One region of the Paenibacillus sp. MCAF9 genome, then DNA from elsewhere that is predicted to be linked to it. Evidence: riboswitches for the same ligand, from Rfam matches in the RefSeq annotation. Region 1 holds a riboswitch; each other region holds the start of a gene.
The links. A riboswitch is a leader RNA that binds a small molecule or an ion and turns the genes downstream of it on or off. The one in region 1 is predicted to bind cyclic di-GMP.

Region 1 (7,508 bases):
GTTTACTGCACAGGAAGAAGCATTCGCGACCAAGCCTCCGATTTGAACAGAGCGGAAACGATTGAAGAAACAGCCGAATTGGTCACTGCACGAGGAGGCGTGGGCATCCCGGTTAGAGTTGACCATACAGTAGAAGCGGACGTTCAGGCTTTATTTGAGCAAATCAACAAGGAGCAAAATGGACAACTGGATGTGCTGGTCAATAATATTTGGGGAGGAGAAAAATTAACAGAATGGGGAAAGCCGTTTTGGGAGCATTCGTTAAGCAAGGGCCTGTTAATGCAAGAGCGTGCCGTAAAAGCTCATCTCATTACGAGTCATTATGGGGCTCCGTTGATGGTGAAACGGAGAAAGGGACTAATTATTGAAGTAACGGACGGAATCGATTACCGTTATCGCGGAAGCTTGTTTTATAGCTTGGCCAAAATTTCGCCTATTCATCTTGCCGCAGCAATGGCAGCTGACCTTAAGCCCCATGATGTAACGGCTGTTGCTGTAACTCCCGGCTTCCTTCGCTCTGAGGAAATGCTGGAGCATTTTGAAGTAACGGAAGAAACGTGGCTTGATGCTGTACATGGCGGCAAGCCAGACGCCGAGCATTTCAGCCAATCGGAAACGCCATTTTTTGTCGGACGCGGAATCGCAGCTCTTGCAGCAAGCAGCGATTTGCTTGAAAGATCCGGACAAGTATTCCCGAGCTGGCAGCTGTCTGATGAGTTCGGCATAACCGACGTCGATGGCAGACAGCCGCACTGGGGAAATTATGCGAAGCAGCATGGTTTCTTGTAATATCTTCTTTACCCGTTTACAACTTCTCCGCCGTTAATATGCAGCATTTGGCCTGACATATAACTGGAATCATCACAAGCTAGGTAGACGTAGGCAGCTGCTAACTCATGCGGCTGTCCTGGCCGTTTCATCGGTGTATCTGAGCCAAAAGTGGCTACGGACTGCTCATCGAATGTCGCTGGAATAAGCGGCGTCCAGATCGGTCCGGGAGCTACACCGTTAACGCGAATGCCTTGCTCAGCCAAATTCACTGACAATGCGCGCGTAAAGGACACGATTGCTCCTTTTGTAGCGGAGTAATCAATTAACGTCGGATTTCCTTTGTATGCCGTTATAGATGCTGTATTGATGATGGAGCTGGATGCCTTCAAGTGAGGCAAAGCGACTATCGTCAAATAGAACATGCTGAACACATTCGTTCGGAACGTAGCCACCAGCTGATCCGATGTAATATCCTCAAGCTTCTGCTGCACATGCTGCTCTGCCGCGTTATTCACCAAAACATCCAGCTTGCCGTACTCCTTAATCGTCTGCTCGATGACACTTTTGCAAAACTCCTCTTCGCCGACGTCGCCAGCTATAAGCAAGCATTTCACGCCAGCTTTCTCTACAACTTCCTTCGTCTTCTCTGCATCGCCATGCTCATTCAAATATACGATCGCTAAATCCGCGCCCTCTTTGGCAAAAGCAACAGCTACCGCGCGGCCAATGCCGCTATCTCCGCCCGTAATAATAGCTGTCTTCCCTTTCAGCTTGCCTGCTGCTTTATATGAATCCGATTCAAAAATCGGCAGCGGCTTCATCTCGGATTCAATGCCCGGTTGACGGTTTTGGTGCTGCGGCGGGTTAATATTTTTTTGTGATGGTGAATTAGACATGAGAAAATCAGCTCCTTATATTTTTTCCATAAAAGATTTCATCCATCTCGGTCTTTAATCTTCTCGTAATTTCCTCTTGCTCTATGGTTGACAACGAATCCTTCGTATAGCCGAACAAATAGTTGTTCAAATCAAATTGCTTCAGCTTGCATTTGGTATGAAACACATTTTCTTGATAAATATTAACGTCGATCATGTCATACAAAAGAGATTCCTTCTTCGGTATGTAGTTCTGAATCGAGTTAATATCATGATCAATAAAAAGTTTATAACCATTAATGTCGCGAGTGAAACCTCTCACACGGTAATCCAGCGTCATAATATCGGTATCAAATGAATGGATCAGATAGTTCAGCGCTTTTAGCGGTGAAATCTCGCCGCAGGTCGATACATCAATGTCTGCGCGGAACGTACTTATCCCTTCGTTCGGATGATACTCCGGATATGTATGAACCGTTATATGGCTTTTATCCAAATGCATCACTACGGAATCAGGCAAGGGACCCGGCGATTCTTCAAACGAATCATTGGGTCCGCCAATTACCGGCCCTTCCGATACGAGCAAAGTAACGCTGGCGCCCTGCGGTTCATAATCCTGCTTTGCAATATTAAGCACATGCGCTCCAATAATATCCGATACCGTTTCCAAAATATTCGTCAACCTATCCGAATTATATTGTTCGTCTATATAGGCGATATATGCTTTACGCTCTTCTTTCGTTCTCGTATAACACACATCATACATATTGAAGCTGAGTGACTTCGTTAAATTATTAAAGCCATGCAGCTGAATTCTTTGTTCCGGTGTAAGTTTCAAGCGCGCATCCTCCTTTTCAATAACTACTATTTCCTTTTACCCAAAGACCAATGCGGCAAAACTTTTATGCTGCACAAAAAAACATTTCACGCCTCGGTTTTACCGAATGTAAAATGCTTTTTTCATCTCATTATTTAATTGTGTTTTTTCAATTCCTTAATTCGGAGTATCGGATCTCCAACATACACCTGTGTTTGAGGAAGCATGCCATCACGCTGCTTAATGGCTAGGAAATTAAGCGTATTGACGAGCTCATCCTGCTGCTTTTCTTTTAATTGAAATTGCACACCATATTCATAAATGTCTTTGCCCAGTTCATTGTACCAGACGATAAATCCGAATAGCACATACATTTGATTAAGAATTTTCGTCTTGAACATCAAGAGAATATCGCTGTTAACGGGCAGCTTCACACCGACTATAAACCGGAGCCCGCCTGGTCCGATGTTACGAACAAACACCTCTGTACTCCCAAGCTTCACACTGCTTCCTTTAAACATCGTAATGGTCATCTCTGCCAATAGACAATGCTTCAAATCTATTCGAAAGCTTTTTCTCCGATTAACGAGCACCTCTTTACTAGGCATAAATAAAGCAGGCTCTTTACAAGATCTTCGGCTCAAAAGCTGCACGATGCTGTCCGGCTCTACAGGACGGCTGAAATAATAGCCTTGGATTTCATCGCATCGCTGCTCGCGTAAATAGTTGTATTGCTCCTTCGTTTCAACGCCTTCAGCCACCACCTGCATGCCAAGTTCGCCAGCCAATTGAATAATGCATTCAATAATGCTCTTATTTCTACGATCCGTCATCAACTCCTCGATAAATGACCGATCAATTTTGATCGTATCGAGTGCCAATCGCTTCAATAAATAAAGAGAGGAATAGCCGGTTCCAAAATCATCAAGCGATACTTTGATTTTTCTTTTCTTCAGCTCCAGCAGCAATTCCGTCACCGCATTCTCATTGCTAATAAAGGAGCTTTCCGTTATTTCAATTTCCAATCGATCTTGGGAAATTCCTGTCTCCTCGATAATCTGATCGATTCTATGCAATATATTTTGCTGAAGAAGCTGCTGCACCGAAAAGTTAACCGACAGCGTGACCGAAGGCAGTCCTAAGCTCTGCCACCGTTTATGCTGCAAACAGGCTTCGCGAAGCACCCATTCTCCTATCGATACAATAAGCCCCGTTTCCTCTGCGATCGGTATGAATTCAGACGGAGCAACCAATCCCCAATCTGGATGATTCCAGCGCAGCAGCGCCTCGACGCCAACAATTTCCATCGTTTGTGAATGTACTCGAGGCATATAATGAAGGAACAGCTCTCCTCTTTCCTGCGCTTTACGCAAATCATTGCTGAGTGAAAACAATTTGAATGATTGCACATTTAAAGAAGAGGAATAGCACTGTGATTGGTTGCTGCCTCTGGACTTCGCATGATAAAGAGCCGCATTCGCATTTTTCATCAACTGCTCCACCGAGCTCCCATCGCCAGGCGATTGACTGATTCCAATACTTGCGGTTACATTCAGCTCATATCCTTCTATCAAAAATTGCTCATTGATAAGCTTAATAATAGTAGCTGCCATATCCTTGATTTCGTTTTGCTGCTTTACATCAGCTATAATAATTGCAAATTCGTCTCCGCCAAGTCGGAATACGGTTTGGCCATCACGTAAATTGCTCATCAATCGAAAGGCGATTTGTTTCAGCAGCTCATCCCCAATCGGATGCCCAAGCGTATCATTTACATATTTGAAACGATCCACGTCAATCAGCATGATCGCCAGCCTCTGCTTAAAATACTCGCTTACCCTTAGCTGCTTATCTAGCTGGTCTTCAAACATTCTGCGATTTGGCATCTCCGTTAAATAATCGTGGTAAGCCAAATATTGATTTAATTCCTCAGCCTTGCTCCGATCCGTAACATCAAGGACTACGCCAACGATCGCCTGCTCACCCATATTTGACACTTGATTATAGTGCACTTCGCAATGAATAATCGTCCCATCTTGCTTAATGGCTCTGTGGCAGAAATTAGATAAAGACTGCCCCTCCTGTAACTTCGTTAGCTGATTAACGACGGCTTCACGGTCTAAAGGATGGATCGTCTGTATAATATCCATACCGATCAAGGAGTCATAACCAAACATTTTATTGAGCTGGTCGTTTGAATAAACGAAGTTGTTTTTTTGCGCGACAAAAATACCGACAATGGATTGCTCAACAATACTGCGGTATTTTAATTCGGTCTCAGTCAATGATTGCTCAATCATTTTTTGCTGCGTAATATCCTTGGCAATGCCGTAGACGCCGATAAGCTTTTTATTAATAATGATTGGAATATTGGTCACATTAAATTCGACCGTTTGCCCTGTTCTCGTAATGCCTGTCGTATCATAGTTTTGAGGATTCAGCGTCTTGACCGTTTGCTCAAAATATTGAATCGTTTTATCCCGTGCTGCGGCATCTACAAATTTATGAAAACTATCATTTATAATTTCCTCTTTCGTATATCCAAAAACTTGCTCAAGCACAGAATTGCATGACAAAAAACGCCCTTGTGCGTCTAAAGAAAAGACCGCGTCAGGGTTGTTTTCAAATATCGATTTATAAAGCTGCTCTTCTAGTGTGAGGCGATGCTGTATTTTTTTATTTTCCGTTACATCCTGAATCATGCCTATCGTCAACAATATCTCGTTTTCGGCATTCCGTATGAACGTAATGTTTTCCACCACATATCTAACTTCACCGCCTTGACGAACGATTCTGTACTCGGAAACGCTTTCCTTTTTTGATTCAATTGCAAGGTGGAACTGCTCATTAACGCGCTCACGATCTTCGGGATGTACAAACTCAAAAAATTGTTCAATCGTCATCGAGAAATCAGATTTCATACCATATATTTCGAACATTTGATTCGACCAGGATGCTTCTCTGCGAATATGGTCAAACTCCCAGTAGCCTAAATTCGCTAACTTTTGAACAATATTAAAACTACCAACATTAACATTTCCATTAAAACGTTTAATCATTTGTTTCATTGCTAAATATCCCCTCTTATTCATAACGTAGGCGGTAACCTGAAGTTTTTAAGGAGAGGATATAGGTATGTTATCACTCATCCTTTTGGCAACCCAGCCACCTTTGGAAATTTCCTTTAGGCCTGTTGGCTTTGCGTCATTGTCTTTCGACAACTTTGCTTTTTACTAGGACTTTTTACATATACCAGTATTCCATATTATTCCGATATATACCATAACCAATTTCATAATAGGTCGAATGATGTAGAAAAACCTCCCATTTTGGGAGGTTTGGTATATTGATGTTTTACAATCTAGGATCGATTTCCTTCTCTTTGGCAACCTCAAACAAAAGATTCGCAGCAGCCGCTTGATATCCATCGTTTTCTGGGGCAATTTCAGCAAAAGGAATCGCCAGCATATGCTGTCCTAGCCGGTACTCGTTAAATGATGTACGAAGCTTTTGCGTAATATTTTTTTGCTTGATGAGCTTATTGTACTTGTGCGGAAATCTATAATCATAACCGTAAATAATAGACATGTATTCCTTATTGCGCACTTTCATATAGGGAACCGTGTACGGCTGAGGCAGCTCGGGCTTAATCACGACACCTTCCATATGATTGTCTACCGTAAGCGTGTAGAAATATTTTTCTGCAAGCTCATAGCTCTCCGCATCAGACAGCACAAGCGTGATGAATGGATCGTCAGATAGGAATCGATACATCTCAGAGGTTTTCCACGCTGGCAGCTGCTCGCTTCCGTCTACGTATGCGATTTTGAGCAGCGAAAATGGCTTGTATTCAAGCTCCCCTGCCTCGGCATACAGCTCCAGCTGCCTCTTATACGTTTCATATGCTTTGATATGCTCGTCAATTGGCCTGATTTTCTCAAGAACAGAATGAACATGCTTAAAGTTTTGATAGACGGCTAGACCGTACTTCTCATTAATAGCCCCTTTGCTAAAGTGAAACTGATCCTTTTCAAAACCGCTTTCCTTGAAATCATGCGCAAGCTTTCCGAACGCTTCCTCGAATCCATTCGCCTTCAGGAAAGCAAGCTCTGTCTCAAGCCCCTTCTCAATTGGCTTAAACTGCTTTTCGATGAGACCTTCCCCCAGCGCCTCCCATGGCAAAAGCTCGCCATCGAGCAGGAGCATCGATATATCGTTTTCCTTCATGTAGCTTCCGAATCTTTGCAGCAGTCGCTCATAAACAGCGGTTAGGTCAACCTTATTTATTTTGTACCCATTGCGGCTCACTGCAAAAGATTGCTCGATATCTGCATGCAGATAAACATTGCAGCGTGATCCCATGTATTTGGGCTGCAGCACGACCTCTTTAACACCGCGCTCCACAAAATAGTTCAGCCCTTTCCTCAGCGATTCCAGCTCACCCGCCGCTTCATCCTTATCTGCAGGAGACATGGTTCCTGAGATAAAGTTAATTTTATTGCGCGAACAATACTGCAATCTGCGGGCTTCATCGTCATCCAGCTCTTGCAGCGATACTTTGCGTTCCTCTTTGAAGAGTGCAGGAAGCTCCCCTTCCATGCCGGCTATTGACGATTTCTGTGATTTGAAAGTCGGCTTCACCGACAGAGAAACCGAGGTTAGCAGATTGCCGTGAACTGCGCCTGAATCCAAATGGATTTTATTTCTGATCCGAAATGCTTGTTTAGCAGCCACATGCCCAAAAACATGATACGGCTGGTTTCCTGCTGCATCCCGCTTCAGAAACGCAAGCTGTGCTTCAATCGGCGCCGATCGGTCAAGCCTGAAATTGCGCTGATGACGGATCGAATTCACATCCAGCTTGCCAATATATTTGTTCTCGCATGGCGCGTGAGTTACATAATAGGATGGTCCTGCTTTTCCTACCATTCTGTAGTGAGGCTTCGACAGCGATACGAGATGATTAAACTTCTGGAGCAGCTCAGCATCGCCTCTCAGCACCTCAGTGGAATCGAAGTAGGCATGCAGCAGCTCCTCTTCCACAC
Region 2 (7,508 bases), on a different contig from region 1:
CCTATCATAGTTTAGGCAATTTAGTGGCGAAAGAAAGTGCTGAGGCTATTTATCGTATTTTCAAAGTCACTTATCTACTTAATTTCTGGTTATATTCATTGTTATCAATCATGCTTTATCTGATGGTTGAGCCATTCATCGATATTTGGATAGGCACTGAGTTTAAGATGACGAACATTGTACTTCTTGTACTTGTCATCGCATTTTATGAGAGAGGAATGCGAAATTCACTAAGTGCAGTAAAAATAACTGCAGGCATATTTCATGAGGATCGGTTTTCCCCAATGTTTCAAGCCGTGATTAACTTAGGTGTTTCTTTAATTTTTGTAAAATTATGGGGTATCGCAGGTATTTTTGCAGGATCCGTAATAAGTGCATTAATGATCCCTTTTTGGTATACGCCTTGGTTAGTTTATAAGAAGGTTTTCCATCAGCCTGTTGGCCTCTATTATCGCAGTTATGTGTACTATACAATTATTGGTGCTGTTACATGTCTAATTGCTACTAGAGTTATTAAACTAATACCTTCAAATACACTATTAGAGCTAATTTTTCAGAGCGTCCTTTGCTTTATTCTAGTTAATATTATTTACGTTGCACTCTTTTATAGAACGGCGGAATTTAAATATTTATTCGTTGTTGCTCGTTCATTGCTGCTTAAGCTGCCGAAAGTAAGCACAATTTATCATAAGACAATTAAACGCAAACGTCATATGGAAGTTGGCGGAACTAAGTAACCTTTCTCTGACAAGCTACATATGTTAAGAGTAAAACGGAGGTGAAAGTTATGCAGCAATATGGGTCATACCGAATTGAACTTGATCGTTTTAATATAAGCAATGACAGATCGAATGCTGCCGCAACAACAAGTGGGATAAATGAAGCTATTGCATGGGCAAAGTCTGAGGGCTATCAACATATTATTCTGCCCAGTGGAACTTATTGCGTAAGAATGGATCCTAGTTCCTTAGTTGCTATTAAACTACTAAGCGGTATTCATCTAGAGTTGGAACTAGGCTGCTCCATTGAAATGGAAACAAATTCATCACCGAGTTATTCAATCGTTGAAATGAGAAAAATTACTCATGCCAAGTTATCCGGCGGGAAATTAACGGGTGACAAGAAAACGCATGTGTACGAGATTTATGTTAACTTCACTAGAGGTGGAGTTAACGCTGACGGAACACTAAACGATAATCCGAATTGGATTAGAAGTGAAGTGCTCGATCGATACGCGAATCCAGGACTGCTTACAAATTTTAGACTATGGAGCATGACAGGCGTTAATACAACGAACTATTCATTTTATCAATATAAAGATACTGTATCTAAGGCTACATTTGTTGGATCTCGAACAAACGGTGCTTTTGCTCCAGCTAATCCAACCGGAAGAGGTTGGCTGTTAAATGAGGATAAAGACGTAAGTAAGAACAACAAAATGATATTTGCCATCTCATTGCCTTCTCCTATGACTGATAGTCAGATTAGTGCGCTTCGAGGAAAGGTTGATAATGCAGCTTATACCCACGAAAGTGGTTTTGGTATTGGAATTTTTGGTTCCAACCATATTGAAATAAGTGATATTGAGATCTCTGATTGCACAGGTGACGGGATTCTTACCGGCTGGGAACAATATTATGATGATCCTTCTTTATATACGCAGGAACAGATGGGGAACCAAATACTCATTCATGACACTAATATTCATCATTGCCGCAGACAAGGTATTTCATTATGCGGTTCAAATGATGTGCATGTATACCGCAATCATATTCATCATATTGGGTATGACGATGATGGGGTTACATCAAATTTCCGAACTGGAACGCCTCCAATGTTTGGCATTGATGTTGAGTCCCTTGTAAGCCAAAGTAACATACCAGTTAAGTCTGCGACTAATCCGTCAGGATTTGAATTGAATTATAGAATTTATATTACAGACAATTATATCTACAGCAACGCAAGAGGACATTTTGTTAATGTTGATGGTACTGAGATTAACTTGGTTGGAAATAACTTTGAAGGCAAAAATGTTGGTGGAGTAAGCTCATATTCAAATTACCCATTAGTAGCATATATAAACAACTCATTTACGGATTGTGATTTAATTGTGCAAGGTGATAATTTTGTGAATGATGCAGTATTTCTGAGAGGGAATTTAAAGCTTAATGATGTAAGAGGGGCAGTCGTACAAAATTGTGTCATTAAAGATGGAATGGTTAGTGGCTCCAGTGTTTATGGCTATTTTGGGACACCTGCAGTTAATGTGACTACAGGAACTTTTACGTATAGTACTCCACATGGCATGGGCAATGGAGCACAAATATCATTTGAACAATGGGTAGGCAAGGTTCCGACAGGAATTAGCATTGATAAATTATATTACACAGTGAATATTTCTTCTGTAGCTTTTCAGGTATCTGAAACGAAGGGAGGTCCACCAGTTGTTATTAAAGACGCTGGACAGCCTGGGTTTAACATTAGCAGATTCAATTACGGAAGATGTTATTTATCCAACATCACAATAGAACGAGATTGGCGCAACGACAATGCTTTAGCACGAAACTTCAATATTTTAGCAGCTGGTGCTGTCATTAGAAATGTTACGGTAAAGAATTACGATGTATTAATAAACGTTCCTCAAGATTATGTAGGACGCCCAAACATGATTAACGGCATGACGGTTATCGAAGGTTCTGCAAAATTTGAGGCATCTCATATTAGCAATAGTGAATTTATAAGAGCTAAAAGTACGGTTATGGGGGCAAGTGACGTTCAGCTTGGTTCGACCGATGCAAAGTTCACTCGGCAAGTTACGCTGAGATCATCGTTGCTACAAAATTCTGGTATCGCGGTGGATGGCAATTCAATCGTTTCAGGCACCACCTTTTTAAATTCAGCTATTGGCAAGTCGGACAATACGAACAAAGCTGTATTTTCACAATCTTATCTTGAAAACACGAAAGTAAATTTAAATTGGATTCGGCAAAATCAATCCGTAACTATCGCTAAATCTACATTTAGCGGTGTAACCGTAACAGGAACCGCCCCATATGTCCGATGGATTGACAACACTGATCTTAGCAGCAGCTAGCCTGTAACTTTAAAAAAAGAATAGATCCCTGTCACTTACAAGTTGAGGCAGGGACTATTTTAAAATATAATGTTCGTTATTGAGAATTAAGGGGAGTGAAATAATGAAGTCAGCTTTACCCTCAACTGCCTACATATTGCAAATTCATAAAAACCCAGCCCAAGTAAATACGTTTATTAGCCAATTGACTGCAACCGATACGGCAGATGTATATGTTCATATTGATAAAAAAAATTACGATGAGGTATCACCTAAAATTAATAGATCCCCACGCATTAACGTGTTGGAGGAAAGCTGTAATGTGAAATGGGGAGATATTAGCCAAGTGGATGCAACGATCATGCTGCTAAGGAAGGTATTAACCTCAAAAGTAGAGTATGACTTTGTATGCTTAAGGAGCGGTCAGGATTTACTCGTTAAAAATGGTCTTAAAGTTCATTTAATGGAAAATCCCAATAAAATATTTATGTCTGCGAAATTTATTCATGATCGTGATATTTCTGCTGCACATGTAAATATGAAATGGTTTGATTCAGCAAGAAGACAATACAATACATTCCACCCGCTTAGAGTTTTCAGAAGCATAATGCTGAAAATGTATAAGAAAGGTTTAGTTCTTTTCCCTAACCGTCAGTTAATGCCTAACAATTATTTGTTGTATCATGGCTCCTCGTGGTTCTGCATGCCAATTGAAGTTGCAAGATTTATCATAGATTTTCTTGACCAAAACAAATGGTATTATCAATATTTCAAATATGCTCTGTGCCCAGATGAATGGTTTTTTCAAACCTTAGTTATGAACTCGAAATATGCGGATCAGGTCACTAATGATAATTTAACTTATTTAAAATGGGGAGAAAAATATAACAATAGTAATCACCCCATAAATCTAAGCTTTAAAGATATTGATTCTATTGAAAAATCGAATAAATACTTTGCGAGAAAATTCGATGAAAGAGAAGATGCAGCAATGATAAATTATTACAGCGAAAAGGTATGCATGTGAGCTTAGCATCGGAGAGGTGTTTTTTTTGATTTAGTTGTTCTTTATTAAGAATTATTGAGAGGGGTAAATAAAATGGCAATCTTAGTAACAGGCGGAGCGGGGTACATAGGAAGTCATACTTGCATTGAGCTTCTTGAAGCGGGATATGAATTAGTGGTTGTTGATAATTTGTCTAATAGCAGCTATATCGCTTTAGAAAGGGTAAAAGAGATTACAAATAAAACCTTTACCTTTTATCAAATGGATCTTATGGATCAAAAGGGGCTCGAGCATGTATTTTCGAATCATGCTATTGATGCCGTTATTCACTTCGCTGGGTTAAAGGCTGTCGGAGAGTCTGTTCAAATGCCATTATCTTATTATCATACCAATATAACGAGCACTTTAATTCTTTGTGGAGTCATGAGGAAATTTGGTGTTCATAAATTAGTGTTTAGTTCCTCGGCTACTGTTTATGGACGGCCCGAACAAGTTCCGATTATTGAGGATTCACCGCTCTCAGCAACTAATCCATATGGCCGGACTAAGCTCATGCTAGAACAAATTTTACTGGATCTAGCTAGTTCAGATAACAGCTGGGGAATAACGATATTGAGGTATTTCAACCCTATTGGCGCCCATAAAAGTGGTCGAATTGGAGAAAATCCAAATGGCGTGCCAAACAACTTAATGCCTTACATATCGCAGGTAGCTGTTGGCAAGCTTAAACAGTTGCATGTGTTTGGAAATGATTATCCAACTGTGGATGGCACTGGAGTGAGAGACTACATTCATGTAGTAGATCTAGCAAAGGGGCATGTAAAGGCACTGGAAAAGATGAGTAGAAAATCAAATGTGAATATATATAATCTTGGCACTGGGAATGGCTACAGTGTGTTAGAGATGATTGCAGCCTTCGAGAAGGTAACTGGTCAAAGCATTCCATACGAGGTCGTTAGTCGCAGACCTGGCGATATTGCTGTTTGTTATGCAGATACGCTGAAGGCAAATGTAGAATTGAATTGGTTTGCAACAAAAGGAATAGAAGAAATGTGCAGCGATACGTGGAGATGGCAATTTTCAAATCCGAATGGTTATGAAGAAGATGCACTGTTGAAATCTGAACTTGCAGCAAAATAATATACCGGATAGCTCTTTTAATAAAGCAACATTTTAGAGCTCCTAATTTGATCTGGCGGGCTCTATTTCCTTCCCCTGCTCCCTTTAACAATCATTAAATAAATTCGACAAAAAATGTAATTATCTTTCATTTTTGTGAGACAGGAAGCGACAGCATACGCAATTAAAGTGATTTATAATACATCTATAAACGAATGACAAGCATAGGGAGACGTTGAAATGCGTTTAGTATCTGGGCACCTTAAACGCATGGAGTCAGTGGTGCAACCGTCCCAAATTGAATGGGGGACATGGGAAAATGGTACTTACAAAATCAGAGGATAATCAGGATTTAGATATGGAATGGGTAGCATTAATCATGAATGCACGTTCTTTGGGGTTTAGCAAGGAAGATGTTAGAAAGGTATTACTATGTCTTGAAGAAAGCAAGAAAGATGATATACAAGAAACAGCCGTATAAAAGAAAATAAAGCGCTACTCTCGCTTTATTTTCCATTTATTGAATTCTAAAAATTCTTTAAACTGATCTTTGCTTACGCCAGAAGCCATTGCTTCTCGAACTAGATCGGCCCACTCGGTGTCTAGATTGTTTGTTTTACGATCATTGTTTTCATCGCTATTTAAAAATTCTTCAACCGTTACGTTTAATACTGCGCCTACCTTTTCGAGAAATTGAATCGAAGGATTTTGCTGAAGCCCTCGTTCAATAGAGCTTAAGTAAGATTTTGCGACGCCTGCCCGTTGCGACAACTCCGTTAGGGATAGGCCTTTTCTCTTGCGCAGCATCTGAATACGTTCTCCGATCATAGCAAACTCCCCCGTTATCTCTTCGTTGTAGACTAACACTATTATAACGAATAATTCTTAATTGCGAAAGCTTGTAAGTTTTAACGAATAAAAAATAAAATGACGTCTAAATTAGAAAAAAATAAGGTTAAACCCATTTCGAAATGTTGTTCTTATAAAAGAACGATGTTTCGTTTTATTTTGTGATATTTTGGTGAAAAAACGATTGACAACGTCTGTTTTCAAGTGTATTATTCAAATATGTTCTTTATTAAGAACTAAAAGACATTCAATGATGCTCGCATCTCGTTCGATTGAAGAACACGCTGGCTATCTAAATCGGAGGCACGAATGAGCGCAATAGCAGTCGTTTATGAAGTTGATCAGACAGCCCATGTGTTAGATCAGGGGAATAGACTGATGCAGCAATTATCACGGTTTCCTTGCAATACAGCTCAAGCATGGAATAAGAACAATGTGTTTGTTGGATGCCATAATCAATGGATTACACCAGAGTCTGTCGGGGAATGCAATCCCTATTATGATTCGGAAAGACGCTTAGTCATAAGTGCCGATGCAATTATTGATAACCGCATTGAGCTGTTTGAAGCATTAAATGTAGAGCTTGACCGTAGAGTGCAAATCACTGATGCCGAACTGATTTTACTCTCCTATGCGAAATGGGGGGTTGAGTCACCCAAGCATCTGATCGGTGATTTTGCTTTTATGATATGGGATGAAAGAGAACAAAGAGTGTTTGCTGCCAGAGACTTCTCAGGTTGTCGAACATTGTATTATCACTGGAACGGAAGCCGTCTAGCGATGTGCACGACGATGAAGCCGTTGCTGGAGCTGCCGGATGTTCCTAAACGGTTGAATGAGCAATGGATGGCACAGTACTTGGCCATTAGTACAGTCGTTGATGCTGTTGATATTACCCAAAGCGTGTATAAGGATATCTGGCAGCTGCCGCCTTCACATTACATAATCGTTGAAAACGGTCGATTGAAGGTAACGAAGTATTTTTCACTTACAGTAGGCAAGAGGCTTCGATTCAAAAAGGATGAGCAATATGTTGAAGCCTTCCAAAACGTATTTCAAGAGGCTGTAAATGCTAGACTTCGAACGCATCGACAGGTGGGGTCGCAGCTAAGCGGAGGTTTGGATTCAGGGGCGGTAGTCGGCTTTGCCGCAAAAACTCTTCGACCCTTAAACAAGCAGATACATACCTATAGCTATATACCTCCAAATGAGTTTGACGATTATACGGCACGTAATTTAATTGCTAATGAAACGCCGTATATAAACTCAACGGTTCAATATGTTGGGGGGATTTCACCGAATTACCTTGATTTTGCAGATAGAAGCTCTTATTCAGAAATTGATTCTTGTCTAGATGTACTTGAGATGCCTTATAAATATTTTGCGAATTCCTTCTGGATTAGAGGCATATTTGAGAAGGCTGCCAAGCAGGACGTAGGCGTACTGCTAACGGGTGCTCGC
Region 3 (7,508 bases), on a different contig from region 1:
ATGTCTACGCTGCTGCCTCCAATTATGGAAAAGCTCATTAAAGGAAATGAGATTAAAGGCTTTTCACTTCATGAAATTGCTGCGTTGGGCCAACTAATCGAATATTCGAATCTGTCGATTACCTCCATGCAAAACTGGGTAAAGCGAGATTTCAAACCTTATTTCGATTGTCCGAAAGCTGGGAAAAAATATTCTCTGAACCAAGCTGCGTTATTATTCATTATTGATGATTTAAAGTCAAATCTCGATTTTGAATCAATACGCAAGCTTTTTGAGATCGTATTCAAGAAACCAGAGGATGAAGCAGACGATTTAGTTGGGCCTATTGAATTATATGCATCTTATACCAGTATGTTTGAGGAGCTCGATGCGAATAACGATCAACTGCTCGACATTTCCGGTCATTTGAAGGAAAATCCGCATCAAGATTTATTGACAGAGCATGTCATTCGCTCTTCAGCGAATCAATTTGCAAGCAGATTGCCAAATTTAACGGAAAAACAATGGGAAGCGGTGCGAAATATTTTGCTCGTTGCGGTTATTTCCATCCAAACCTCCTATTTTCATTCGTTAGCAAGGCGTTATTGCAATGCAACCTTATTTTTAGCCACAGAATAAATATGGTTCAAGGGATGACAAACTCACTAAATAGTCCTATACTGGTTTAAGTTGTAAACTACAAAATAGACAAACTGAAAAAGGCAAACTTGTTGAAAGACAAGGACGCAAAGTTATGGGCCTAAGGTGTACGCACTATGGCTGCCAGACCGCCGGAAGGATAATAAGCTAACTGAGCTGTCCGCCTCCTGTGGCTGGATAGCTTTTTTTGTTTTCAGGAGACAGAGGAGAGAGCAAGCAGGATGGTTTTTAAGGATAGGATAGAGAGAGCAAAAATACTGTTTAAGAAATTGAGTTTGAAGAAAATAACGAGCAAATTATTGCTTGTTACCGCAATCATCACACTTTTTAATGTAGGCTCGGGCGTTTTGATTTATTTTCAAAATCATTCAGTAGCAACCTCGGTCGAAGGTTCAGAGGAATTGCAGCGTGCTGAACGCAATTATCAGGGTATATCGAATAGGCTGCTGAAAGTGATGCTTCTAATGGTAGATGCCATTGAAAATGGCAAAAGCGATGCAACGCTGATCATGAAGGATTTGGAAACGATGCCTGCCAACATCGATGAATTAGAGAAACAGCTTATCGATATGGATAAGAAATATCCGCCTGCAACGGAAGATGGTCCTTATTATGCGAATCAGGTTAATGTTCTTAAGCTTGCATTAGATAACTTGAAAGTGACGAATACAGACGTGAGTGGATTATCATCAGATGAGAAATCGCTCCGCATAAGCAATCTAATAAGCGTATATACCGTCATTCTAAGTTATTCCAACGATACAATGCACGAGCGTTTGACCGCAGACGCTAACGCGACGCAGAAGCTTCTTAATAAAGACATATCCAGTGCGAACGTAATTGTTCTTATTAATGTCATTTTGCTTGCTATTCTGCCTGCCATTATGATTTTTGTCATCTCACAATCAATTAGAACAGGACTTGTAGGCATTACAAAAAGAATTAAGCAATATGGCAATAATGATTTTACAAGTCAAGAAAAACTCGTTCGCTCTGACGAATTTGGCGACCTCGACCATGATTTGGCTAATATGGGCGATCAGCTGCGAGAAACGATTAAAGCTACGCTTGAAGTGAGCGAATCCGTGCTCCACATTTCGAATAATATGGATAATATGATTGGTATTAATCGAAAAGCATCAGAGGATGTAAATGGCCAAGTGGAGCTGGGCAGAAAAGTGTTGCTGTCGCAGTATGACGATGCTTCATCCATTTCGGCAGTTACCGAAGAAATCTCAGCAAGCTCTCAGCAAATTGCTGCCTCGAGTGAATACATAAACAATGATATGCAAAATATGAAGCAATCATCTCATAACGGCACGCAGCAGATGGCTGGCGTGGTCTCGATGGTAAATGAAACAGTAGACCAGTTTTCAAAGCTAACTGAAGCTTTCGAAACGATGAATGAACGATATAACAATGTCGCTAAGTTTTTGAACGGCATTCAGGATTTGAACACACAGACAAATTTGTTGTCACTGAACGCATCCATTGAATCGGCAAGAGCGGGTGAGCATGGCAGAGGATTCGCTGTTGTCGCTGACGAGATCCGCAAGCTGTCCAGTCAAACCGATATGATCTCGAAGCAGATCACGAAGGAGCTGACGCTCATACAAAGCGACGTGGCAGCAAGCAGCCGCACGATCGGCAGCTTCGCGAATGTTATTAACACGACGCGTCAAGCATCCGAAACCGCAAGCAGCACATTCCAAGCGCTGGAATCACAAAGCAGCATGCTGTCAGATCAAGTGAGCGAGATTTCTACGGCAATCAGTGAAATCACAACAGGCATGTCTCATATCGTGTCTGCAGTAGACAAGCTATTGACTACGTCTTCAGAAGTAAATGGCAAAATGGAACATATGAGCGAGCTTTCTGTTAAGCAAAATGATATTTCGGATGATTTGCGCACCCTAGCGGAGAAGCTTTCACTTTCCTCGCAGGATTTGAAGGAGAAAGCATCTGTTTTCAAAGTGTAAGCAACAAAATGATAATCGAGTGAGGCAGGCAGCATCCATAGGTTTGGGGTGCTGCCTGCCTCTTTGTGCAAATAAAGAAGGATAAGCGAGTATAATGCCGAATCAATGAATGGAACCAATAAAAAACAGATCCACTATGGGAGACAGGATGAGCGAAATGAACTTTCAAGTTAATTTACAAGGGATGATCGAGCTTCTCTCAAAGCATTTATATTCGAGCCCAGGCGTGTTCATTAGGGAATTACTGCAAAATGGCGTTGATGCGATAACGGCACGCAAACGGCTTGGACATCGCTTTGATGCACGCGTAACAGTTGAAATTTACGGTTCTCGAACGATTGCCGTTCACGATAATGGGATAGGCTTGTCCGAATCCGAAATCCAGCTTTTTTTGGCTCAAATCGGAAGTACCTCCAAGCGTGACGAAATGGATTCAGCAGACGACTATATTGGACAATTTGGCGTGGGCTTGCTGTCCTGCTTCGTAGTGAGCGGCGAGATCGTTGTTATTACCCGCTCCGCTCTAGAAGGCGATACTTTAGAATGGCGCGGGCGGCCAGACGGCACGTACTCGATCCGCAAGCTTGAGAAGGATGCTCCAATCGGCACCACCGTGTTTTTGACATGCAAGGAGGGTTACGAGGATTATTATGAATGGGATCGTGTGATGGAGTTAATGAGCCATTATGGTCAGTTCCTGCCAGTTCCGATTCATTTGTCCGAAGGGAAAACAGATATTAGGATTAACGAGGAAACTCCTCCGTGGTCCATGAATAGCAGTGATGCGCTCACCTATGGCGAAGATCACTTGTATCAAACCTTCTTGGATGCCATACCTTTAAAATCAGTAATTGGTGAGCTTGAGGGTGTCGCTTATATTCTTCCTTATGCTGTAAGCTTGCAAGCCGAGAAAAAACATAAGGTATATATGAAACGTATGCTGCTTTCCGATCAAGTTAACAATATGCTTCCGGATTGGGCTTTTTTTGTTACGTGTATCATGAATACGAATGGACTTCGACCAACGGCTTCTCGGGAGTCATTTATGGAAAATGAGCTTTTTCACACCGTAAAGGATGAAATTGGCGAAAACATTAAACAGCATATGATCCAGCTTTCAGAATCAAACCCTGAACTATTCGGGAAAATTATTGTTATTCATTCTGCTTCCATTAAAGCGATGGCTGCCGAAGATGATGAGCTTTATCGATTGTTTATCCGTTTCTTGTCGTTTGAGACTTCATTTGGCATGATGAAGATGAGCGATATATTGGAACAGAACAAACGTATCGTTGTATCTTCAACGCTTGATGAATTCCGCCAAGTGGCTCGCGTTGCCAAAGCGCAAAATGTGATGGTTATTAACGGCGGTTATGTCCATGATTTTGAACTTGTGCGCAAGCTGCCTGAGCTGAATGAGGATATTGAGGCGTTAGTTCTAGATCCGATTAATTTCTCGAACGTCTTCCAATCCATAACTCCAGCGGAGCATAAAAGCATTCTTTCCTTTCTGGAGCTCTCGGATCAGCTGCTAGCACCATTTCAATGCAGAAGCGTAGTAAAGCGATTTGAGCCAGTAGATTTGGCCGCTTTATACAATACAAATGATGAAGTGAATTTTCTGAGAATGGCAGAGCAAACGAAAGATGAAGCTAATGATTTGTTCGCAAACATTGTGGATGTCGTCATCCATGAGTTATATGAGGTGCCGTATGCGACGATTTGCTACAACTTTAACAATCCGCTTATGCAGCGGGCTATGACTTGTCAGAATGCGGATATGCAGAAGCTAAGCATTGAGACCGTTTATACGCAGGCCTTGCTGCTTGGTCAATATCCTCTTGGCCCTGAGGAGCTGAAGTTAATGAACAAATCGTTTATGCAGGTGCTGGAAATCGGTCTTAGTCAGGCTGGTGAGCGAGAGCTATGAAGCAGCGATATGATCAATTGCGCAGCGAGGCATGGAGCTTGCCGCAGGGAAAACAGAAGCTTGCGGTGCTTGAGGAGGCTATTCGGATAGCCGATTTGCATATGACGAAGGAAGACTCCTATTACGCCCGCATGTCTTATTCCGAGGCAGCGCTTGATTCGGGCTATGAAGAGCGATTTCTTGTTTCATTTACCTGGTGCTTAACCCAGTTTGAAAAAGATCCGACTGCTTATTCGAGCTTCACCCTTATTTGGCACTATAAATGGTTTGTTAATCAAATTTGGCGGTTTCCGCAATTTGGTACGGATCAAATCATTTCGATTTTTAATGATTTTAAGGCAAAATGCTTACAATACGGTCACAGCCTGCGCCCATATTATCAATGTCTTCATCGATACGCGCTATCTCAAGGCGATCATGAGTCAGCTCAAGCAAACTATGAGCTTTGGCGCAAGACGGCTAGAGATGGAATGTCTGATTGCAGCGCCTGTGAGCAAAATGGCTTTGGCTACTATCATTTTACAGTTGGCAGATATCGGCGAGGACTGCAAGCCATGAAGCCTATTATGGATGGGCGAATGACCTGCAAATCCATTCCGCAAAATACGTACAGCCATCTGCTTCTCCCGCTCCTTGAGACAGAGCAAGCAGATGAAGCTGTAAAGATGGCAAAAAAAGGCGCGCGTTTGTTAAAGGGCCCTGGTTACTTAAGTGAATATGGGAGCTTCCTTGCTTATTACACAGCAACCGACATTCATAAAGCCGCCAAATGGTTTGAACAAACCGTACAATATGCGCTGGATACGAAAGTAGGCTGGGATCGGTTGTTGTATATGATTTCAGCTAGAGCATTTCTACAATTGTGGCATGCAAAAAACCGTCGGAGAAAGCTGAATGTCAGCAGCGATATTACGTATGAGATGATTGTAAAGGATACCGAACAATTAGCTGCTGCTTTTGATCAGAGAAACCAAAATCATTATTGCACTGAGCTGCTCAAACAGAAGCTTAAACAAGTTCAAAAACTAAGCCATTTTTAAGCCATGTGTTGACGTATAGCAAATGGAAGTGGTTCAATTGAACGATCGACAACAGAGAGGGCAGTGGCAGCTTATGTTTAAACAATTTATGAAAGCATCCAGGCTGAGCGTTCTTCCTGTTATGCTTATTCCCGTGGCGTTAGGTGCGCTGGGGGCTTTTGTGTGGAACGGCATTTTCAATCCTTTATTATTTATCCTCACCATAGTTGGGGCAGGAACAGCCCATTTATTTTCTAATATGATCAATGATTTATGGGATTATTATAACGGTACGGATACGGCCGCTCAATCGACGGAAGGGGTCATTGCAACCAACTCTGGCTATCTGACAAAAGGGACATGGAGCATTCGCACCTTTGCGACCGTAACATGGGCATTATTTGGCATTGCAGCGATTTGCGGCATTATACTTAGTATAACAAGCGGCTGGCCGGTGCTCGTATTTGGCGGGCTTGGGGCGTTAATTGCTTATTTCTATGTAGCTCCGCCGATCCAGTTCGGATACCGCGGCAAAGGCTACAGTGAAGTCGCGATCTTGATCTCCTTTGGCATACTGCCTGTCGTAGGCGCTTATTTTGTACAAACCTCAGAATTAGATTCTCGGGCATTTTGGTTATCGCTGCCAATAGGACTTTTGACTACCCTAATTTTGTTTAATCACCATTTCCTGCACTGGCAAGCTGATCGTCAAGCAGGGAAAAGAACATTAGTCGTCGTTTGGGGAGAAAAGAGAGCACTCGTTTTCTCGCGCATTTTGCTTTTTCTCGCCTATATTTCGCTTATCCTATGCGTGGTCGTGGAAGCATTGCCTATTTACGGGCTGCTGGCGCTGCCAACAGCAATACCTTTATATTTGGTATACGGCAGGTTATCATCAAATAATGCATCGACTGCATACGTACCGCTTATGGGTGCCTCGTTGAAAGCTACGATGCGATGCGGTGTGATCTTAATCGTTGCCTTAATTATTCAAGGTCTTATTTAAAACATACAACTTAGAAAGAGGTCATGGACATGGAGAAGCAATGGACTTTAGGAGATTTTCATACGATTCTAAATGAAGGGGAAGTATGGAAAATCGGCGGTTTTCCGCTGCAAGACGGAACCTTCTGGCAGTACCGCGAGCCTAATGCGGTTGTCATTGTTCGCAATGGACTGCTGTATGTAAGAGCACCGCTTAGCCGCTCGAACGATCAAATTCAAATACTGGATAATGCTAAGCATATGTATTATTCTGCTGAACCTGTTCTTGTACCTGAATCCGGTGAGATCAGCTTTGAGCTGCAAATTCGCGCACGTTCGCAAAATACAGCGCCTGATGATCTTTATGACGGTTTCGTCTCGTTGAATCTGCTCGATTTCACGACGGGCGGTGCGCTAGACTTTTTTGCGGGAAATGACAAATATGCAAGTGTATATGCCGTTCTTCCTTTTCCGGGAGTAAAGGTGCCGGAGACGGATAAAACGAGATATTTCTGTGTGTTTAAGGAAGACACAAACTTTGCGGTGCGCGAGTTTAATACGTACAAAATTACGTACAATCGCACCAATGATGAAGTCGTATTTTTTGTGAATGGCCAAGAAGTGCGGAGAGAGCGTGATGTTCCGGTTAAATTTAACCAATTTATCGTTGCGCTAGGCATTATGACGGAAAAGGATTTGTCGCCGGAGGGCAGCGTGTCGGTGCACGGACAGACTGTGATCGGAGAATGGTCTCCCATTACAATAGAAATTAAAGAGTAAAGTTGTTATGAAGGAGCTGCGTTATGCTATTCGTTCTTATTGCTTTGTGGGCTATTGCAGCCATTATATGGCTCTCCGATCGGCGAGCATCCGTTAATCATTGGTTAGGCGCTGTGGCGTTTAGCGGAGGAGCTGGTGCGCTTGCTGCCGTGCTTGACCTGCAATGGCTGCCAGCAG
Region 4 (7,508 bases), on a different contig from region 1:
ACTCGTAATTCAAGACAACGGCGTTGGATTTAACAGCGATTTAATCGAGCAGGATGCTACTCGAAACGCACATTTTGGATTGGTAGGGATGAGAGAACGCATTGAGCTAATAGAGGGAAGGATGGATATAGACTCAAATCCCGGTAGAGGGACGAAAATTATAATAGATATACCTACTACTGCCGAATCTAGAAAGGAGTAAGATGATGATGATCCAAAGAGCTGCAAGCAATGTGAATACAATCAAAATTTTACTTGCGGATGACCACCAGCTGTTTCGTGAAGGACTTAAGCGGATTCTAAACATGGAAGACGATCTTGAAGTTATCGGCGAATGCGGAGACGGCATTCAAGTTTTAGAATTTTGCAATCATACCATTCCTGAGATTGTCCTGATGGATATTAATATGCCTATAGAGAACGGTGTCGTGACGACTGAACGATTAAAAAGTATGTTTCCTGATGTTAAGGTTATCATTTTATCTATCCACGACGATGAGAGCTATGTATTTGAAACCCTTCGTAAAGGGGCTACGGGTTACCTTCTGAAGGATATGGAGGCAGAATCGCTAATTAACGCCATTCGTTCCGTTGTCCAAGGTCATGCCTATATCCATCCTAAAGTGACAGGCAAGCTCATTAACCAGCTTCGCCGTATGACGTATTTGGATGAGATGGGAATTGTCTCAGGTGCTGCAGCTGCTCAGGAACCGGGAGTTAAGTTCGTTGCTGGCGATGAAAGCCCATTAACACGCCGTGAGGCAGAGGTGTTAAGGCTTATGGCAGAGGGCAAGAGCAATAAGCTTATTGGAGAGTTTTTATTCATTAGCGAAAAAACGGTTAAAAACCATGTGAGCAGCATTTTGCAAAAGATGGAAGTTGATGATCGTACGCAAGCTGTTATCCAATCGATCAAATATGGATGGGTTACACTGTAGTAGCCTTTTTGATCATTACTTACATATCGAGCAAAACCCCGTATCGGTTGATGCGGGGTTTTTTGTTTGCATATAAGGTTGCCTTGCAATGGTTGTGTAAAAGAAAAACACTCCTAAGCTGTATAAAACCAGCCTAAGAGTGCGTGGTAAAACCTATAATCTTAACTATTTTCTTTGTTTTTGTCTGCGAAGAGAAATAAATCCCGCTGAAAGGGCAAATGCCCCGATGAGATAATAAGGAACCGGACTGCTTTCGCCTGTTTTTGGCAGAGTAGCAAGCGGGACTTGATCTTCATCTACAGCAACAACAGGATCGATTGGCGGCTCGCCTTCCCCACCTTCAGTAACTCCTCCAACAGGTGGATCTTCATCATCAATTTCGACGATTGGTGTTGCTTCAGGTGACGATGTAGGTGTTGTCGTTACCGTAGTTGTTGCAGTAGGCGTGTTGTTAGGCGTGCTCACAGGTGTGGAAGGTGGTGTATTGTTAGGTGTGCTCTCAGGTGTTGGAGTTGGTGTAGCTGTAGGCGTGCTCTCAGGTGTAGGAGATGGTGTAGTTGTAGGAGTGCTCTCAGGTGTAGAAGATGGTGTAGTTGTAGGAGTGCTCTCAGGTGTAGAAGATGGTGTAGTTGTAGGTGTGCTCTCCGGTGTAGAAGTTGGAGTAGCAGTAGGTGTCGCTGACGGTGTTGGAGTAGGCGTAGAGCAGGTTTCGCCTGCGTTCACAAGTGAAAGCTCTTTCTCCTTGCCCCAATGGATCTTCAGCGTATTAGGTACAGCTTGTGGATCAGTTGGGTTGACAAGCTCCGTATTCGTTGAAAAGCTTACGGAACCTTTTCCAGGAATTACGCCATTTCCTGTTTGAGCAGAATTCGGAACTTCCCATGAATAAGAAACCTCAATGTTACTCTCATTGGTTACTTTCCAAGCTCTTGTTTTATTCGGGTCGGCGGAGCAGGCCGTTTCAAGTTTGAGCTTAGCCGTATTGATAACTGCTTTTCGCACAGAGTTATCTGTGGTTACTACGATCTGCTGGGTAGCCACTAAATCGGTGGTAAAGCCATCTAAGGTTAATTCTTTTAATGTGTAGGTGCCGATAGGCAATTCGTTGAATTGCAGAATACCGTTACTATTGGTAACGCCGCTTTTGACTAATTTACCGTCTTTCCAAAGCTCGAAGGTAATGCCAACATGAGGAGCCCCTTCGACATTATTTAAAAATTTGTTGATGATGATACTGCCCGTACAGCTGTTCGAAAGCTTTAGATTCCATGCTAAAATTTTGTCACCATGAGCGCCGGGACCTAATGTCTTAATTAAATCTCCGCTATAGATATCTAATTGATAAGGCAAGCATCTGGGAATGTTAATCGTAACGGAGTAAGTACCTGCTTTTGGATATATAATAGACTGTCCCTCAAAAAATGTTTGCTTGTTGTATGGAATGGTTGTATCGCCGGGTCCAGGTGCCCAGTCAGCAGGGCCTTCATAGCCGGAGAAACTGACTCTAACACAATCTTTTGTCGTCTGGAACGTAGCGGTAGCTGTTCCGTTATTATTGACTACGATATTGGAATGCGTGGCAATGACATCCTTGCGATCCGATGAATACTGTGGACAGCTATTCTCATCTACGAGTGCCGCAGCATTTGTACCTTGATTGCTATCACCTTCCGCCATGGCAAGGGAACTAAGCGACAACGAAAAAATTAATAACAGAGCCAGGGCTAAACTGATTTTTTTCCTAAAATAACGCATCTTTCACTCTCCTCTTAGATACGTAGTGGGGTTCCAAGAGGGCCGGTTACACTACTAGCTCCATATAATCCAAGTGTCCAATTGTAGATTATACTTCATCGCTTCCCTAGTTATTTTGATTGTGAAAATCCACTCTCCCTTTCTATATGCGTGCACCGGTTAGATATGCATGCTTTCATATTAAAATGATAACATGTATTGGAAATTGCTCAAGGGTGTTTCTTTGTCAGAAAATGACTAATAATCATCATAAAGCAGGATATATTTTTGGCATAACACACATTTTGTCACCTTGTCCCTTGATTGCGGAACCAGTGGGCTCTTCATGGCATATAGTGTCACAAAGAGGAGGTGGCCGCCATGTTTGAACTTCTACTTCTTGTTATTGGCTGTTATGCTTTGGCTGCATTGTCGGTGCATCTGGCGTATCGAATTTGGCGAGGGCGCCAGCAATCCAGCAAGCATTATGTGCTCGTAGCTGACGTTCAGCAAAACAATATGGAATGGTATGTACGTTCGCTGTTTTCTTTCTCTCGGCGAATGGGAAAAAACGTTCGTTTGACGATCGTAGATCAAGGGGTTACAGAGGAGACACTGGCTATTGTTGAACGATTAGCTAGAAAGGGCGATGAGGTCAGGATTCACTCTAATGGATCTAATCCTTTGTCTGAAAGCGAAGGCAGTAAGCGCTCTCAAACAGAGGGTGTGGATGGAACTCAGCTGCTATGGCTGCTCCAGGCAGAAGGAGTTGTGTCGCTTTCTGATCATGCGGTGCTAATTGATTTGCAAAATCCGACAGATTTGTCGAAAATGCCATTTTAGTATATAATCTACGGTAATGAAATAGTCGGAGTGAAGCACACTCAATAACGCAAATGCGTTGTTGGGTGTGCTTTTTTTGTTTACAGTGCTTTCCAACATCATTCTCCTTTTGTCTGGGAAGGGAGAGGCCGTATTTAACTTAACAGATGAATAATGAAGTCAGTTCTATAAAGTGTCAAGGGAGCGAATAGAGATGAAGGCTCAATTGTATGTTGTTAAAGTGAAAGGCTGCTGGCAGGCTCGACTGACTATCAAGGCAATGGTGGATAAATACTTCTGGATGCATGGAGCGTTTGGTGAAGCGGGATTCTTGAACAACGAGATCGCAGAGGAGGGATGGCTGCTAAAAGAAGAACTGCCGCTCGGGGATGCGTGCATTGCAGTGGAGCTTTGGGATGCGGCTATTAAACGTGGCAGCGGCGGCAGAAACAGTGCGAGTAAAAGCTTGAATGAAGGAGGACGAAATGCTGATCATGAGGCGATTGAGCTATTGGCCGCATGTGCGGAGGAGGCAAAAGCTGATGGGGCGGGTGGAGATGCAGCAACTGGCGGGTTGAATAGTAGTAAACAGAAATACAGCGAGCTGGAGAGAAATTATCGGAAATACAGTGGAGAAGTAGAGCAAGCAGGTGAAAATAGCAAGATTAGTTTGGGGAGTCGTTGGCGCTTTTTGAGTAGTCGAGGGAAGCGGAAAGGAGCGTTGGCGATAGAGAAGCTTTTTGGTTTAGTGGAGAGGTGGGAGAAGGTAAGGGGCGCTGTGGTTGGGGAAATAGGAGGAGCAGTGCTTGCGAATAATGGTGAAAAGCGTAGCAGCGCTAAGCGTGTGGGTGGCGAGGAAGCGGGAGTTTATAGCGCTGAAGAGCTGGGAGAGATCGCGGCAGGAGCGAAGCTTGCCGCGGGTATGCTGCAGGGACGTGCGCTTTTGCGAAGCGAGGCGCACGCCCTGTTGTCTAGCGCAAGCTGTCCCGGTGCCGCGGCAAGCTGGAGAGAATTGCTCCAGCTTGCTTCGCTGCTCGGGCAGGTGCGCCTGAGCGGATCAATCGTCGCCGTTGGTGGCGGGCGATTGAACGCTTTGGGGCGCCGCAGGCGCGAGCGCAGCTGTTTGCGCTGTGGGAGCGGCGAGGCGCAAATGCACCGCACGGCATGTGCAGCGTGCGGGAGGCACTGCGCCTATTGTATGGCGTGCATTGGAATGGGGCGAAGCCGGGAATGTGAGCTGCTCATTACGGGGCAGCGCGCGGGGTTGAATTGGGCAGAGACGACGGTTCGCGGCTCTGGTAAGGGGTTGAGGCCGCTGTCGTATAAACAGCGGCTTGATAAATGGGGGCTTAGCCCTGCGCAGACAGCTGCAGCAGCCAAGGCGCTGCAGTTTGTGGAAGAGCCGCCGATAGATGCGGCTTTATCAAAGCTGGACAAGCAGCGACAGATGAGAGAGTTTCTTCTTTGGGCTGTAACAGGAGCGGGCAAAACGGAGATGGTTTTTCCGCTTGTGGAGTCTGTCCTGCTGCGCGGCGGGAAGGCGCTTATTGCCACACCGCGCCGTGATGTGGTGATCGAGCTTGACCCGCGTATTCGGAAAGCTTTTCCTAAGGCGTCAGTCGTAACATTATACGGTGGTAGTGAGCAGCGCTGGGAAAGCGGAGATATTACGCTTGCGACTACGCATCAGCTGATGCGGTTTTATCAAGGCTTTGATCTCGTTGTAGTGGATGAGCTGGATGCGTTTCCTTTTGCGGGCGATCCGCTGCTGCATTTTGCAGCAGACAAAAGCTGTGCGCCAGGCGCTGCTCGTTTGCTGCTGTCTGCTACGCCGCCAAGTGAGCTGCAAAGAGCAGCAAAACGCGGGAAGCTGCCTCATGCAAGAGTACCTGTTCGTTATCATCGTCATCCGCTTCCTGTGCCCAAGCTTCTTCAAACGCCGACAGTAAAGCAGATGCTTCAGCACCGCAAGCTGTCGTCAAAGCTGCTAGCAGCCATGGTATCATCCCTTGATCGAGGCGCTCAGCTGTTTGTATTCGTGCAGCAAATTGCTCAAACCGAGCCTATGGCGGCTTTATTGCGTGCTGCTCTTTCACATGCTGCTGTTGCGGCAACCTCTTCACAGGATGAAGAACGAACGGAGAAGGTGCAGCGTTTTCGCTCGCGGGATATACGAGTACTAGTCACAACTACTATTCTAGAGAGGGGCGTAACGATTCCTAAAAGCGATGTTTACATCCTTGATGCGGACGGAAGGTTATTTGACGAGGCTTCACTGGTTCAAATGGCTGGAAGAGCAGGCCGCTCTGCGGATGATCCATTCGGTCGTGTGTACTTTTGCAGCCATGATCGCAATCGACCACAGCTGCAGGCTGTACGCCATATTCAAACGATGAACCGCATGGCTCGCAAGCAAGGCTACTTGCTCCCCACAGCCAAAGGAGGCTCGCCGAAATGAACGTCTCGCCAAGAGCATGGCTGCAGCGTCTGCAATCCGCTTTCACCACATCCGCGCAGCTGCTCGCTCCAACGTCTGCCGCATGTCTCCTATGCGGCAAACCGCAAAGCGAGGCTCGCAGCGCGAGCAGCTACAACCACGCGAAGCTGACGACCCAGCTTCGCAAATCCCTTTGCGGAGCGTGCCTCTCCGCAATACCATGGCTGACCCGCATCGCCTGCCGTAGATGCGGGCGCGGCATCCCATGCGAAGACTGCATACGTCGTCCGCATGGCGCATTCATATGCAACCGCAGCGCGGTTCATTATAATCAAGCCATGCGAGCGATGCTCGCTTTGTACAAATATAGGGGCAATGAGCAGCTTGCTCCTTTGCTCGGGGATATGCTTCTGCCTGCTTTCGAGGCGATGACCTTTGAAATTATTCAACAGTCTATCGTGGCAAGCAGCAGCAGCCGCAAACCAAAAATATCGATAGCAGACTGCTGGGATGCTGTTACCTACGTTCCTGTAAGTGAAGAACGAGCAGCTGATCGGGGGTTCAACCAAGCGGAGCAGCTAGCCAGCCATATCGCGAGGCGTTTTCAGCTTCCGATTATGGAATTGCTCATTCGTTCGCGGCATTCAGAGAAGCAAAGCTTCAAAACGCGCTCCGAAAGAATGCGCGATACGCAATCTCTCTTTGAAGTGAATACGAACAATTTGAGCTTATTAGCCTCTGAATCACATAGCAAGAAGCATCTAAACGATAAAGCTATTCGTATACTTTTAATCGATGATATCTACACAACTGGAAGCACAGCAGAAGCCTGCTCTAAGGCTCTGCACCATTATATGGAGCTTTCGCTCGATATCTATATTTTGACATGGGCTCGTTCATAATCCAGCTAGGCTGATAGATCTAATAATTAGATTCATAGTGAAAAAGTTAGTGCTATCGATTAGAATGTAACTAATAGCTAGTATGGTTTTACAAAAAAAGGAGGGCTCAGAGCGATGAACCTAGATAATTGTCCTCGCTGCGGTAAGCTTTTTGCAAAAAACTTTAGAGACGTATGCCCGGCATGCATGCGAGATATTGATAAAGAGTATGAGCTTTGCGCAAACTATTTGCGTGAATTTAGAGGCTCAATTATTACTGAGGTATCTGATGCTACGGGTGTTTCGATTAAACAAATTACGAAGTTCATACGCGAGGGACGCATCTCCATTATGAATGCACCTAATATGTCATACCCTTGTGAATCTTGCGGAACTCTGATTCGTGATAATCATCTTTGCGACACTTGTCGCAATAGAATTGAGAAGGACAAGAAGCAGATGTTCCAAGACATATCGCGAAAAGAAGATTTAAAAAGTGCTTACAAGCAAACGGGTGTTTATAAAGGTTTAGAGAGATACAACGATAAATGATTTAAGTTAATATTTTGATGACTATAAAATTTCACTTGACTGAAGCCGATAATACTTGTAAAGGTAATCGGCTTTTTTAGTTCCTGTAAATAATGAGGTGGGTAAACAATGAAAATAAATGAGACGAATCGTATCGGAGCACTT

Region 2: it holds a riboswitch for cyclic di-GMP, as region 1 does, so the genes downstream of both, AB4Z45_RS09905 (anti-repressor SinI family protein) here and AB4Z45_RS22740 (EAL domain-containing protein) in region 1, are expected to answer to the same signal.
Region 3: it holds a riboswitch for cyclic di-GMP, as region 1 does, so the genes downstream of both, AB4Z45_RS13060 (methyl-accepting chemotaxis protein) here and AB4Z45_RS22740 (EAL domain-containing protein) in region 1, are expected to answer to the same signal.
Region 4: it holds a riboswitch for cyclic di-GMP, as region 1 does, so the genes downstream of both, AB4Z45_RS15340 (SpaA isopeptide-forming pilin-related protein) here and AB4Z45_RS22740 (EAL domain-containing protein) in region 1, are expected to answer to the same signal.

What each region holds. Positions count from the first base shown of each region.
Region 1 covers NZ_JBFREL010000018.1:93,095-100,602, forward strand. Annotated here, with positions in the region: gene AB4Z45_RS22725 (SDR family oxidoreductase) at 1-789, shown strand, start outside; gene AB4Z45_RS22730 (SDR family oxidoreductase) at 798-1,667, opposite strand; gene speD (adenosylmethionine decarboxylase) at 1,675-2,484, opposite strand; gene AB4Z45_RS22740 (EAL domain-containing protein) at 2,619-5,531, opposite strand; cyclic di-GMP riboswitch class I at 5,616-5,701, opposite strand; gene AB4Z45_RS22745 (metallophosphoesterase) at 5,818-7,508, opposite strand, start outside.
Region 2 covers NZ_JBFREL010000004.1:420,698-428,205, forward strand. Annotated here, with positions in the region: gene AB4Z45_RS09885 (lipopolysaccharide biosynthesis protein) at 1-737, shown strand, start outside; gene AB4Z45_RS09890 (right-handed parallel beta-helix repeat-containing protein) at 788-3,094, shown strand; gene AB4Z45_RS09895 (beta-1,6-N-acetylglucosaminyltransferase) at 3,198-4,100, shown strand; gene galE (UDP-glucose 4-epimerase GalE) at 4,173-5,219, shown strand; cyclic di-GMP riboswitch class II at 5,418-5,499, shown strand; gene AB4Z45_RS09905 (anti-repressor SinI family protein) at 5,518-5,679, shown strand; gene AB4Z45_RS09910 (helix-turn-helix domain-containing protein) at 5,694-6,026, opposite strand; gene AB4Z45_RS09915 (asparagine synthase-related protein) at 6,357-7,508, shown strand, end outside.
Region 3 covers NZ_JBFREL010000006.1:167,201-174,708, reverse strand. Annotated here, with positions in the region: gene AB4Z45_RS13065 (DUF1836 domain-containing protein) at 1-618, shown strand, start outside; cyclic di-GMP riboswitch class I at 691-775, shown strand; gene AB4Z45_RS13060 (methyl-accepting chemotaxis protein) at 861-2,618, shown strand; gene AB4Z45_RS13055 (HSP90 family protein) at 2,776-4,548, shown strand; gene AB4Z45_RS13050 (hypothetical protein) at 4,545-5,588, shown strand; gene AB4Z45_RS13045 (prenyltransferase) at 5,662-6,573, shown strand; gene AB4Z45_RS13040 (DUF6081 family protein) at 6,603-7,331, shown strand; gene AB4Z45_RS13035 (sensor histidine kinase) at 7,355-7,508, shown strand, end outside.
Region 4 covers NZ_JBFREL010000007.1:284,558-292,065, forward strand. Annotated here, with positions in the region: gene AB4Z45_RS15330 (sensor histidine kinase) at 1-202, shown strand, start outside; gene AB4Z45_RS15335 (response regulator) at 210-938, shown strand; gene AB4Z45_RS15340 (SpaA isopeptide-forming pilin-related protein) at 1,104-2,693, opposite strand; cyclic di-GMP riboswitch class II at 2,725-2,808, opposite strand; gene AB4Z45_RS15345 (glycosyltransferase family 2 protein) at 3,054-3,515, shown strand; gene AB4Z45_RS15350 (DEAD/DEAH box helicase) at 3,709-5,952, shown strand; gene AB4Z45_RS15355 (ComF family protein) at 5,949-6,833, shown strand; gene AB4Z45_RS15360 (TIGR03826 family flagellar region protein) at 6,948-7,364, shown strand; gene flgM (flagellar biosynthesis anti-sigma factor FlgM) at 7,473-7,508, shown strand, end outside.